2 linked regions of the Sporichthya brevicatena genome follow. The protein of the gene in region 1 interacts with the protein of each later gene in a pairwise test. Links are inferred from orthologs where the notes say so. Each region holds a gene or a part of one and is shown in the gene's direction. Other genes may lie near its edges.

Evidence for each region. Proteins that work in one complex are often made in the same cells at the same time.
Region 2: the proteins of ABD401_RS15930 (region 1) and ABD401_RS21590 interact in binary tests that used the Escherichia coli proteins (3 or more experiments, as listed by UniProt). The link is inferred for Sporichthya brevicatena from one-to-one orthologs.

What each region holds. Positions count from the first base shown.
Region 1 is NZ_BAAAHE010000026.1:65,245-70,819, forward strand. The notes cover bases 1,922-4,870. They hold ABD401_RS15930 (sulfate/molybdate ABC transporter ATP-binding protein), read left to right. Parts: upstream 1,922-2,878; coding sequence 2,879-3,862; downstream 3,863-4,870. Other genes in these bases: cysT (sulfate ABC transporter permease subunit CysT), read left to right, coding at 1,922-2,071; cysW (sulfate ABC transporter permease subunit CysW), read left to right, coding at 2,076-2,882; pyrF (orotidine-5'-phosphate decarboxylase), read left to right, coding at 3,935-4,765; mihF (integration host factor, actinobacterial type), read left to right, coding at 4,838-4,870. Outside these bases: ABD401_RS15915 (sulfate ABC transporter substrate-binding protein), read left to right, coding at 129-1,205; more of cysT, read left to right, coding at 1,202-1,921; more of mihF, read left to right, coding at 4,871-5,155; gmk (guanylate kinase), read left to right, coding at 5,152-5,575. UniProt on the Escherichia coli protein: Part of the ABC transporter complex CysAWTP involved in sulfate/thiosulfate import. Responsible for energy coupling to the transport system.
Region 2 is NZ_BAAAHE010000046.1:22,650-27,643, forward strand. What follows is about bases 772-3,569. They hold ABD401_RS21590 (glutamate-5-semialdehyde dehydrogenase), read left to right. Parts: upstream 772-1,439; coding sequence 1,440-2,699; downstream 2,700-3,569. Other genes in these bases: proB (glutamate 5-kinase), read left to right, coding at 772-908; ABD401_RS21585 (hypothetical protein), read left to right, coding at 932-1,324; ABD401_RS21595 (NAD-dependent epimerase/dehydratase family protein), read right to left, coding at 2,838-3,569. In the rest of the region: more of proB, read left to right, coding at 1-771; more of ABD401_RS21595, read right to left, coding at 3,570-3,815; ABD401_RS21600 (hypothetical protein), read left to right, coding at 3,907-4,059; nadD (nicotinate-nucleotide adenylyltransferase), read left to right, coding at 4,127-4,693; ABD401_RS21610 (LCP family protein), read left to right, coding at 4,702-4,994. UniProt on the Escherichia coli protein: Catalyzes the NADPH-dependent reduction of L-glutamate 5-phosphate into L-glutamate 5-semialdehyde and phosphate. The product spontaneously undergoes cyclization to form 1-pyrroline-5-carboxylate.

The sequences.
Region 1 (5,575 bases):
CACGCCGGCGGACGGCGCTGGACATGTCCAGACATTTTGCACTCCGAGTCTGGACAGGAACCCGAGTGAGATGACAATCTCTAGCGAGTTGCTGGACATTGAAGACCAGTAACTCGATACTTCATGTCATGTTTACCGCCCGCCCGCGTGGCTCCGTCATGTCCCGCCGTCAGTTCACGGCCCTCTTCACCGGCACCGCGGGAGCCGTCCTCCTCTCCGCGTGCGGGGGTGGCTCCGACGACACCGTCGGCGGCTCCGCCGGCACCGAGGGGTCCTCGGCACCCCAGAGCGGGGGCAGCAAGGCCACGCTCTCGCTGGTCGCCTTCGCCGTGCCGAAGGTCGGCTTCGACAAGGTGATCCCCGCGTTCAACGCGACCGAGGCCGGCTCCGGTGTCTTCTTCTCCCAGTCCTACGGCGCCTCCGGCGACCAGTCCCGCAAGGTCGAGTCGGGGCTGCCGACCGACATCGTCCTGTTCTCCCTCGAGCCCGACATCACCCGCCTGGTCAAGGCCGGCCTGATCGACGCGAACTGGAAGGAGGACGAGTACCACGGCGTCCCGGCCAGCTCCGTCGTCACGCTCGTGGTCCGCAAGGGCAACCCGAAGAACATCAAGAACTGGGACGACCTGCTCCGCGACGACATCACGATCGTGAGCCCGAACCCGCTCTCGTCCGGCTCCGCGAAGTGGAACCTGCTCGCGCCGTACCTCTGGAAGAGCAACGGGGGCACGGACCAGCAGGCCGGCCTGGACCTGGTGAAGGGGCTCGTCAAGAACCTCAAGGGTCAGCCGAAGTCCGGCCGCGAGGCCTCCGAGCTGTTCACCGGCGGCACCGGCGACGTGCTGATCAGCTACGAGAACGAGGCGATCCTGCTCGAGAACGACGGCGAGGACGTCGAGTACGTCACGCCGCCGTCGACGCTGCTGATCGAGAACCCGTTCGCGATCATCAACAAGACCAAGAACCGGGCCGCCGCCGAGGCGTTCCGCGACTTCCTCTACTCCGACGAGGGTCAGCGCCTGTGGGGCCAGGCCGGCTTCCGCCCGGTCAAGGCGAACATCTTCTCCGAGTTTCAGGACAAGTACCCGAGCCCGGAGAAGCTCTGGAAGATCGACGAGCAGGGTGGCTGGGACAAGATCAACGCCGAACTCTTCGACGCCGACAACGGCCTGATCACCAAGATCTACACCGAGATCAACGCGTGAGCCTGACCGTCGACTCTCCGGGAACGCCGGCGCCCTCCTCGGCGCCGGCGCCTCGGCGTTCCTGGCGGCGCGCGTTCTCGCCGCCGGTCGGCGGCGTCGGTCCGGTGGGGCTCGGCGTCGCCACGCTGTGGCTCTCCCTCATCGTCCTGCTGCCGCTCGCCGCCGTCGCGACGAAGTCGTTCGAGAAGGGTCCGGACGGGTTCTGGGACGCGGTCACCGCGCCGTCGGCCAAGTCGGCGCTGACGTTCACCCTCGGCGTCTCGGTGCTGGTCGCTCTGATCAACGTCGTCGTCGGCACCCTGATCGCGTGGGTGCTCGTCCGGGACGAGTTCCCCGGCAAGGGCGTGGTCAACGCCCTCATCGACCTGCCGTTCGCGCTGCCGACGATCGTCGCGAGCATCGTCCTGCTCAGCCTCTACGGCCCGCGCAGCCCGATCAACGTCAACCTGGTCGCGACCAAACCGGCCGTCGTGCTCGCGCTGCTGTTCGTCACGCTGCCGTTCGTGGTGCGCACGGTGCAGCCGGTCCTGATGGAGCTCGACGCCGAGGCCGAGGAGGCCGCGGCCTCGCTGGGGGCGAGCAACGTCGTCATCTTCCGCCGGGTTCTCCTCCCGGCGCTGGCCCCCGCGCTGCTCTCGGGCGCGGGTCTCGCCTTCGCCCGCGCGATCGGCGAGTTCGGCTCGGTGGTGCTCATCGGTGGCGGCATCCCGCGCGACACCGAGGTCGCGTCGCAGTACATCGCCACGCAGATCGAGGTCGACCGCCCGGTGAACGCCGCGGCGGTGTCCGTCGCGCTCCTCGCGATCTCGTTCCTGGTCCTGCTGGTCCTGCGGGTCGTCGGCGCCCGCGCGGCGCGGAGGCACTGACGCCGTGCAGACCAAGACCTCCACGAAGCTGACGCTGCGTCTGCTCGCGCTGGGCTACCTCGGGGTCCTGCTCGCGGTGCCGCTGGGCATGATCTTCTGGCGCACGTTCGAGAACGGCTTCGGCCCGTTCTGGGACTCGGTCACGACGCCCGCGGCCCAGTCCGCGGTCCAGCTCTCACTGCTGATCGTGGCGATTGTCGTCCCGATCAACGTCGTGTTCGGCGTGATCACGGCGTTGGCCCTGGCCCGGGGGAAGTTCCCCGGCCGCGGCGTCGTCCAAGCGATCGTCGACCTGCCGTTCGCCGTGTCGCCGGTGGTCGTCGGCGTCTCGTTGATCCTGCTGTGGGGCGTCAACGGCTGGTTCGGCGCACTCGCCGAGAACGGCTTCCGGATCATCTTCTCGCTGCCCGGCATGATCCTGGCGACGATCTTCGTGACGTTGCCGTTCGTCGTGCGCGAGGTCGAGCCCGTCCTCCACGAGATCGGCGACGAGCAGGAGCAGGCCGCCGCGACCCTCGGTGCCTCGCGGTGGCAGACGTTCTGGCGCATCACGCTGCCGGCGATCCGTTGGGGTCTGGTCTACGGCGTCGTGCTCACGGTCGCGCGCTCGCTGGGGGAGTTCGGCGCGCTGACGGTCGTCGCGGGTGGTGTCCCCGGGGAGTCGCAGACCCTGACGCTGCTCGTGCACGCCCGCTACACCGACGACCGCAACACGTTCGGGGCGTACTCGGCCGCGACCGTGCTGATGGCCCTGGCCCTGCTCACCCTGCTCCTGATGACCCTCGTCAACCGCCGGAGGGCGAAGCAGTGATCACCGTCTCCAACGTCACCAAGTTCTACTCGGACTTCAAGGCTCTCGACGACGTCTCCCTCGTCATCCCGGACGGGTCGCTGACGGCGCTGCTCGGCCCGTCGGGCTCGGGCAAGACGTCGCTGCTGCGCGTCATCGCCGGGCTCGAGGAGCCGGACGCGGGGACGGTCGTGATCTCCGGCCAGGACGTCACCCACGTCCGCCCGCAGGGCCGCAACATCGGCTTCGTCTTCCAGCACTACGCGGCGTTCAAGCACATGACGGTGCGGGACAACGTCGCGTTCGGTCTGACGATCCGCAAGAAGCCGAAGGCGCAGATCGACGCCCGGGTCGACGAACTGCTCGGCATCGTCGGCCTCGCCGGCTACCACGACCGGTACCCGAACCAGCTCTCCGGCGGCCAGCGCCAGCGCATGGCGCTCGCCCGGGCGCTGGCGGTCGACCCGAAGGTGCTGCTGCTCGACGAACCGTTCGGGGCCCTCGACGCGAAGGTGCGCGAGGAGCTGCGGGCGTGGCTGCGTCGCCTCCACGACGAGGTGCACGTCACCACCGTCCTGGTCACCCACGACCAGGAGGAGGCGATGGACGTCGCCGGGCACATCGTGGTGATGAACGCCGGCCGCATCGAGCAGGTCGGCACGCCCCGCGAGGTCTACGAGAACCCGCAGACCGAGTTCGTCCTGCGCTTCCTCGGGCCGGTGGCGACCCTGCGCGGCCGCCTCGTCCGGCCGCACGACCTCGTCCTGTCCCGCCTGCCGGCGCCGGGGTCCGTCGCGGGCAAGGTCAACCGCGTCACGCACCTCGGGTTCGAGGTGCGCGTCGAGGTGCGGACCCACGACGACGAGCTCGTGACCGCCCAGCTGACCCGCGGCGAGGCGTGGCACCTCGGGATCGAGGCGGGGGACGAGGTGCACATCACCGCCGAGTCCTCGCCGCGACGGCCCGGCGCCGGAGCGGTGGACCCGATCGCGGCGCGGTGATCGCCGGGCTCGCGGTGAGCCCCGGTATCGCTGTCAATCTGCCTGTCACAGCCGAGGCGTAGGGTCGAGGGCATGACGGAACCCTTCGGCCAGCGGCTCTGGAACGCGGTCGCGGCGCACGGTCCGCTGTGCGTCGGCATCGACCCCCACGCCTCGCTCCTGGAGTCCTGGGGGCTCCCGGACGACGCCGCGGGGGCGGAGCGGTTCGGCCGTACCGTCGTCGAGGCACTGGCCGGTCGCGTCGCCGTGGTGAAACCGCAGTCGGCGTTCTTCGAGCGGTTCGGGGCGGCCGGGGTCGCCGCCCTGGAGCGCACCGTCGCGGACGCCCGGGCGGCCGGGCTGCTGGTCCTGCTCGACGTCAAGCGCGGCGACATCGGGACCACCGCCGCCGCCTACGCGCAGGCCTATCTTGACCCCACCAGCCCGCTGTGCGCCGACGCGCTGACCGTCTCGCCCTACCTGGGCTTCGGTTCGCTGCAGCCCTTCCTGGACGCCGCGACGGCCCACGGGGGCGGTGTCTTCGTGCTCGCCCTGACCTCGAACCCGGAGGGCCCGCAGGTCCAGCACGCGCGGACCGCCGAGGGACGCACCGTGGCCGGCAGCATGCTCTCCGCAGTCGCGGCGGTGAACGCCGGCCAGAGCCCCCAGGGCTCGATCGGCGTCGTCGTGGGCGCCACGATCGGTGACACCGCGGAGGACCTGGCGATCAACGGACCGCTGCTCGTGCCCGGCCTCGGCGCCCAGGGCGGCGGCGCGGACGACCTGCGCCGGCTCTTCGGTCCCGTCGCGCCGCACGTCCTGCCGAGCGTCTCGCGGGAGATCCTCGGGGCAGGCCCGGACCCGGCCGCGCTGGCGGATGCCGCCGCCCGGGCCGGTGACCTGTACGCAGCCGTTTTGCGGTAGCGTCGCCGCTGGTGGCACGGCGGATGCCATCACGAAGTCGAGTCCGAACGAGTAAGTCGAGGTGACCCTGCCGTGGCCCTTCCCCCGCTGACTCCCGAGCAGCGCGCCGCAGCACTTGAGAAGGCCGCCATTGCCCGGCGGGAGCGCGCTGAGGTGAAGAACCGGCTCAAGCACTCCGGGGCCTCCCTCGCTCAGGTGATCAAGGAGGGGCAGGAGAACGAGATCATCGGCAAGATGAAGGTCTCGGCCCTGCTCGAGTCCATGCCGGGTGTCGGCAAGGTGCGCGCGAAGCAGATCATGGAGCGCCTGGGCATCTCCGAGACGCGCCGCGTCCGTGGCCTCGGGACGAACCAGATCGCGGCGCTCGAGCGCGACTTCGGCTCGAGCTGAGGTTGTCCGCATCTGACGGGGCGTCGGTTTCGGCGCCGCGCTTGATCGTGCTCTCCGGGCCCTCGGGTGTGGGGAAGTCCACGCTCCTGGCCTACCTGCGCACACACAACCCGGAGTGGTGGCTGTCGGTCTCCGCGACGACGCGTTTCCCGCGTCCGGGGGAGCGGCACGGCGTCGAGTACTACTTCGTCAGCCGCGCCGAGTTCGAGGCGATGGCGGCCGCCGGCGACCTGCTGGAGTGGGCGGAGTTCGCGGGCAACCTCTACGGCACGCCGCGGCTGCCGGTCGAGGATCAGTTGGCCGCCGGCCGGTCGGTCCTCCTGGAGCTGGAGCTCGAGGGCGCGCGTCAGGTCCGCCAGGCGATGCCGGAGGCCCTGCTGGTCTTCCTCAAGCCGCCGAGCTGGGAGGAACTGGTGCGCC
Region 2 (4,994 bases), on another replicon or contig:
ACCTCGCCACCCAGCAGGCGGCGGCCAGCGTCGGGCAGGGTCTGCTGGTCGCGCGGTACGCACAATCCTTTGCCCGCTACAACCTGACGGTCGGTCAGGTCCTGTTGACCGCCGAGGACATGATCCGGCGCGCGCACCACCGCAACGCCCAGCGGACCCTGTACCGGCTGCTGGAGATGCGGGCCGTCCCGATCGTCAACGAGAACGACACGGTGGCGACCCACGAGATCCGGTTCGGCGACAACGACCGGCTCGCGGCGCTGGTGGCGCACCTGGTCCACGCGGACCTGCTCGTGCTGCTCTCCGACGTCGACGGGCTCTACGACGGCGACCCCCGCAAGCCGGGCGCGACGCTGATCTCCGAGGTGCGGGGTCCGCAGGACCTCGACGGGGTCGTGCTCGGCCGGGCCGGGTCGGCCGGCGTCGGCACCGGGGGCATGACCACCAAGGTCGACGCGGCCCGTATCGCGACCACGGCCGGCATCCCGGTCGTCCTCGCCGCCGCGGCGTCCGCCGACGCGGCCCTCACCGGGGGACCGGTCGGCACCCACTTCACGAAGACCGGGCGCAGGGCGGCCACGCGCCTGCTCTGGCTCGCCCACGCGACCACCCCGCGCGGGTCGCTGACGCTGGACGCCGGAGCGGTGAAAGCCGTGGTCGGAGGCCGGAAATCGCTCCTGCCGGCGGGCGTGACGGGGGTCGCCGGGACGTTCGTCGCCGGAGATCCCGTGGACCTTCTGGACGAAAACGGTCACGCGGTGGCCCGCGGGCTGGTCAACTTTGATGCGGCAGAGATTCCGGGTCTGCTCGGGCGCTCGACCCGGGACCTCGCCGCAGAACTGGGACCGGCGTACGAACGCGAGATCGTCCATCGGGACGACCTGGTACTCCTCCGCCACTCTCCGTAACTGACCGGAATCGAAAGGCCACCGTGGACGATCCCTCAGGTGTTTTCCGCGGACGGTTGCGCGCCGTCGACGGCAACGGCGGTGACGGTGAGCGACTGTGGCACGTCACCGTCACGGTCGCCGGACCCGCGGTCTGCCCGGACGAGGTCCGCGCCGGGCTGGAGCGGCTCGGGCTCGACCACCCGTTCCTGATGTCGGGCCGCTACGCCGCCGACCGGGCCGAGGTCCGGTACTGGGAGGAGGCCCCGGACGTCCACGACGCCCTGGCCATGGCCCTGCGCCTGTGGGGGGAGCACCGCATCACCGCGGGCCTCCCGGCCTGGTCGATCGTCGGCCTCGAGGTCGTCGACCGCGAGACCTACCGCCGCCGCGGCGGCACGACGCCCCTGGTCAGCCCCGGCGTCCGCCCCTTCTGACCGCCCCCGGCCCCCCGGCCCCGTCAAAAAAGGGTGACACCCTTTTTTGACAGGGCGGCTGACCTGCGGAAATCGCGGTGCGAGGCGCGGACGGACGCGAACTAGACTCGCGGTCATGAGCGACGAGACCGCTGTCCTCGACACCGCCCGCCGGGCCCGCGTGGCCGCGACCGACCTGGCCGTGGCCTCCCGGGCCACCAAGGACGCCGCGCTGCACGCGATGGCCGACGCCCTGCTCGCCGCGGCGCCGCAGATCCTGGAGGCCAACGCCGCCGACTGCGCGCGCGCCGAGGCCGGGGGGACGCCGCCGGCGATCATCGACCGGCTGCGGCTGGACGACGGGCGCATCGCCGGCATGGCCCAGGGCCTGCGGGACGTCGCCGGGCTGCCCGACCCGGTCGGGGAGGTCGTCCGCGGCTCGACGCTGCCGAACGGCCTGGAGCTGCGGCAGGTCCGCGTCCCGTTCGGGGTCGTCGGGATCATCTACGAGGCCCGCCCGAACGTGACCGCCGACGGCGCCGGCCTGGCGCTGAAGTCCGGCAACGCGGTGCTGCTGCGCGGCTCGTCCTCGGCGAAGGCGTCCAACACCGCGATCGTGGCCGCGCTGCGCGACGGGATCGTGTCCGCCGCCCTGCCCGCCGACGCCGTCCAGCTCGTCCCCGGCGACACGCACGACGCCGTCAAGCACCTGATGCGCGCCCGCGGCCTGGTCGACGTCCTGATCCCGCGCGGCGGGGCGTCGCTGATCAAGTCGGTCGTCGAGGAGTCGACGGTGCCGGTGATCGAGACCGGCGTCGGCAACTGCCACGTCTATGTCGACGCGGACGCCGACCTCGACGTCGCCGAGAGGATTCTCGTCAACGCCAAGGCGCAACGCCCGAGCGTCTGCAACGCGGCCGAGACCGTCCTCGTGCACGCCGACGTCGCGGAGGCGTTCGTCCCGCGGGCCGTGGCGGCGCTGGGCCAGGTCGGCGTCACGGTCCACGGCGACGCCGAGTTCGCCCGCCTCGCCGGCGCCGAGGTGGTCCCCGCGACCGCCGAGGACTGGGACACCGAGTACCTCAGCCTCGACATCGCCGCCGCCGTCGTCCCGTCGCTCGAGGACGCGATCACCCACATCCGCGAGCACGGATCCGGCCACACCGAGGCGATCGTGACCCGCAGCCAGGGCGCTGCGCGCCGGTTCGTCGCGGCCGTCGACGCCGCCGCGGTCGTCGTCAACGCCTCGACCCGGTTCACCGACGGCGGGGAGTTCGGCTTCGGCGCCGAGATCGGCATCTCGACCCAGAAGCTCCACGCCCGCGGCCCCATGGGCCTCCCGGAGCTGACCAGCACCAAGTACGTCGTCACCGGCGACGGCCACATCCGCGGCTGACCCACCCCTGCGGGATGACGTCCCGCAGCGGTGGGGTGTCGGCCCTGGTGCGGGCTGACACGGGGGTCTGCGGGACGTCATCCCGCAGCGGTGGGGTGTCGGCCCTGGTGCGGGCTGACACGGGGGGTCTGCGGGACGTCATCCCGCGAGGAGGTGGGCCTCGATCTCGGCCGGGAGGCCGTGGACGGGGCGGTCGGGGCGCTGGGGCGGCCGGGGCTCGGCCTGGAGCCAGGCCCAGGTGTCGGCGACGGTGTCGCGGACCGGGCGGCAGGCCAGGCCGGTCGCGGCGGCGAGGGAGGTGTCGGACTCCAGGAAGCCGGCGAACTCGCCGGACTCCGGGACCCAGCAGGGCAGGTGGGTCCACGGCTGGGCACCGGCGGCCGCGAGGCGCTCCTCGTCGACCCAGACCAGCCGGGCGTCGGAGCCGGTCACCTCGACGCAGGCCTGCAGCAGGTCGGCCGTCGTCGCGTGCCCGGAGCGGCTGACGACGTCCACGGGGCCCGCGAGGTCTCCCGCGACGCCGTCCAGGAGCCAGCGGGCGAGGTCGCGGGCGTCGACGTACTGCAGGGGCCGCGCGGGCCGTCCCGGGGCCACCACGGGGCCGCCGCGGGCGATCCGGTCCAGCCACCAGGGCAGCCGGCCGATGTCCTCGTGCGGGCCCAGGATGAGCCCCGCGCGGGCGAGGACGGCGTCGGGGAAGACCTCGGTCAGGGCGAGTTCGGCGCCGCGCTTGACCGCGGCGTAGTCGCCGTCGGTGGCGGCCGGGTCGCCGGCGACGACCGGCGAGGACTCGTTTCCGTGCGCGCCCCACTCGTACACCGACAGCGACGAGACGTACCCGAGCCGGCCCGCGCGGCCCCGGAGCAGGCGCGCGGAGAGCCCGGCGACCGCCGGCGCCCCGGCCCAGGTGTCGACGACGGCGTCCCAGGTCCCGTCGCCCAGGGCGTCCGCGAGAGCGGCCTCGGACGTCCGGTCGGCGGTCCGGACGCGGACCCCGGCGGGCAGCGCGCCGGTCAGCCCCCGGTGCACCGCGGTGACCTCCCAGCCCCGCGCCAACGCGTCGTCCACGAGCGCGCGCCCGACGAACCGCGTCCCGCCGAGCACCAGGAGTCGCATGCCGCCCACTCTGCCAAGAAGGGGACGTGAAATGCTGCGTCCTGACGCCTGTCCGCAGTAGTGAGCCGCAAGATCCAGGAGAGCCGACGCCGTGATCGTGCAGACCGTGACCAACATCGTGGTTGCCGCCGAGGCCGAGCACGCCGAGCGCACCCAGCACGAGCCCTACCTGGTCGGGGTCTCCGTGTTCGTCGTGCTCACCCTGATGCTGCTCGGCACGCTGTCCTTCAACCGCCACAAGTGACGCCAGCCCGGCGGTGACCCCTGGTGCGGACGCTGCCGTGAGCGCGCCGGGACCTCGCCTCGGGGTGATGGGCGGCACCTTCGACCCGATCCACCACGGGCACCTCGTGGCCGCGGCGGCCGTCGCGGACTCCTTCGGCCTCGACGAGGTCGTCTTCGTGCCCACCGGGCAGCCGTGGCAGAAGGAGGGGCGCGAGGTCGCGCCCGCCGAGGACCGTTACCTGATGACCGTGATCGCGACCGCCTCGAACCCGCGGTTCTCGGTCAGCCGCGTCGACATCGACCGGCCCGGCCCGACGTACACGATCGACACCCTGCGCGACCTGCGCGACGCCTACGGCCCGGGCACCGAACTGTTCTTCATCACCGGCGCGGACGCGCTCTCGGAGATCCTCACCTGGCGCGATCCGGCGACGCTGTTCGAACTCGCCCACTTCGTCGGCTGCACCCGGCCGGGCCACGCGCTCGCGGACCCGGGCCTGCCCGGCGCGAAGGTGAGCCTGGTCGAGATCCCCGCGCTCGCGATCTCCTCGACGGACTGCCGCGCCCGCGTCGCCACCGACCGGTCCATCCAGTACCTCGTCCCCGACGGCGTCATGCAGTACATCGCCAAGCGCCGTCTCTACCGGTCGTGAGCCGCGGCATGAGCGACGACGGGCCGGAGACGCCCCCCGCGCCGGGGGAGCAGGCAGGCGAGAAGGCGTACAGCACCGAGCAGTTCGCGTTCGTCGAGGCCGACTCCGAGGCCGACGAGGAGGTCTCGAGCTGGCTGAACTTCATGCACTCGCGGGCCGGCCGGAAGGTCGACCGGCGGGAGCAGCGGCGGGAACGCCGGCTGCTGCTCGGGGTGACGCTGGGTCTGATCGCGTTGATCGCCGGGGTCGTGTTCTGGAAGCCGTGGAGCTCGTCGGGGGAGTCGGTCGACACCGGCCACCA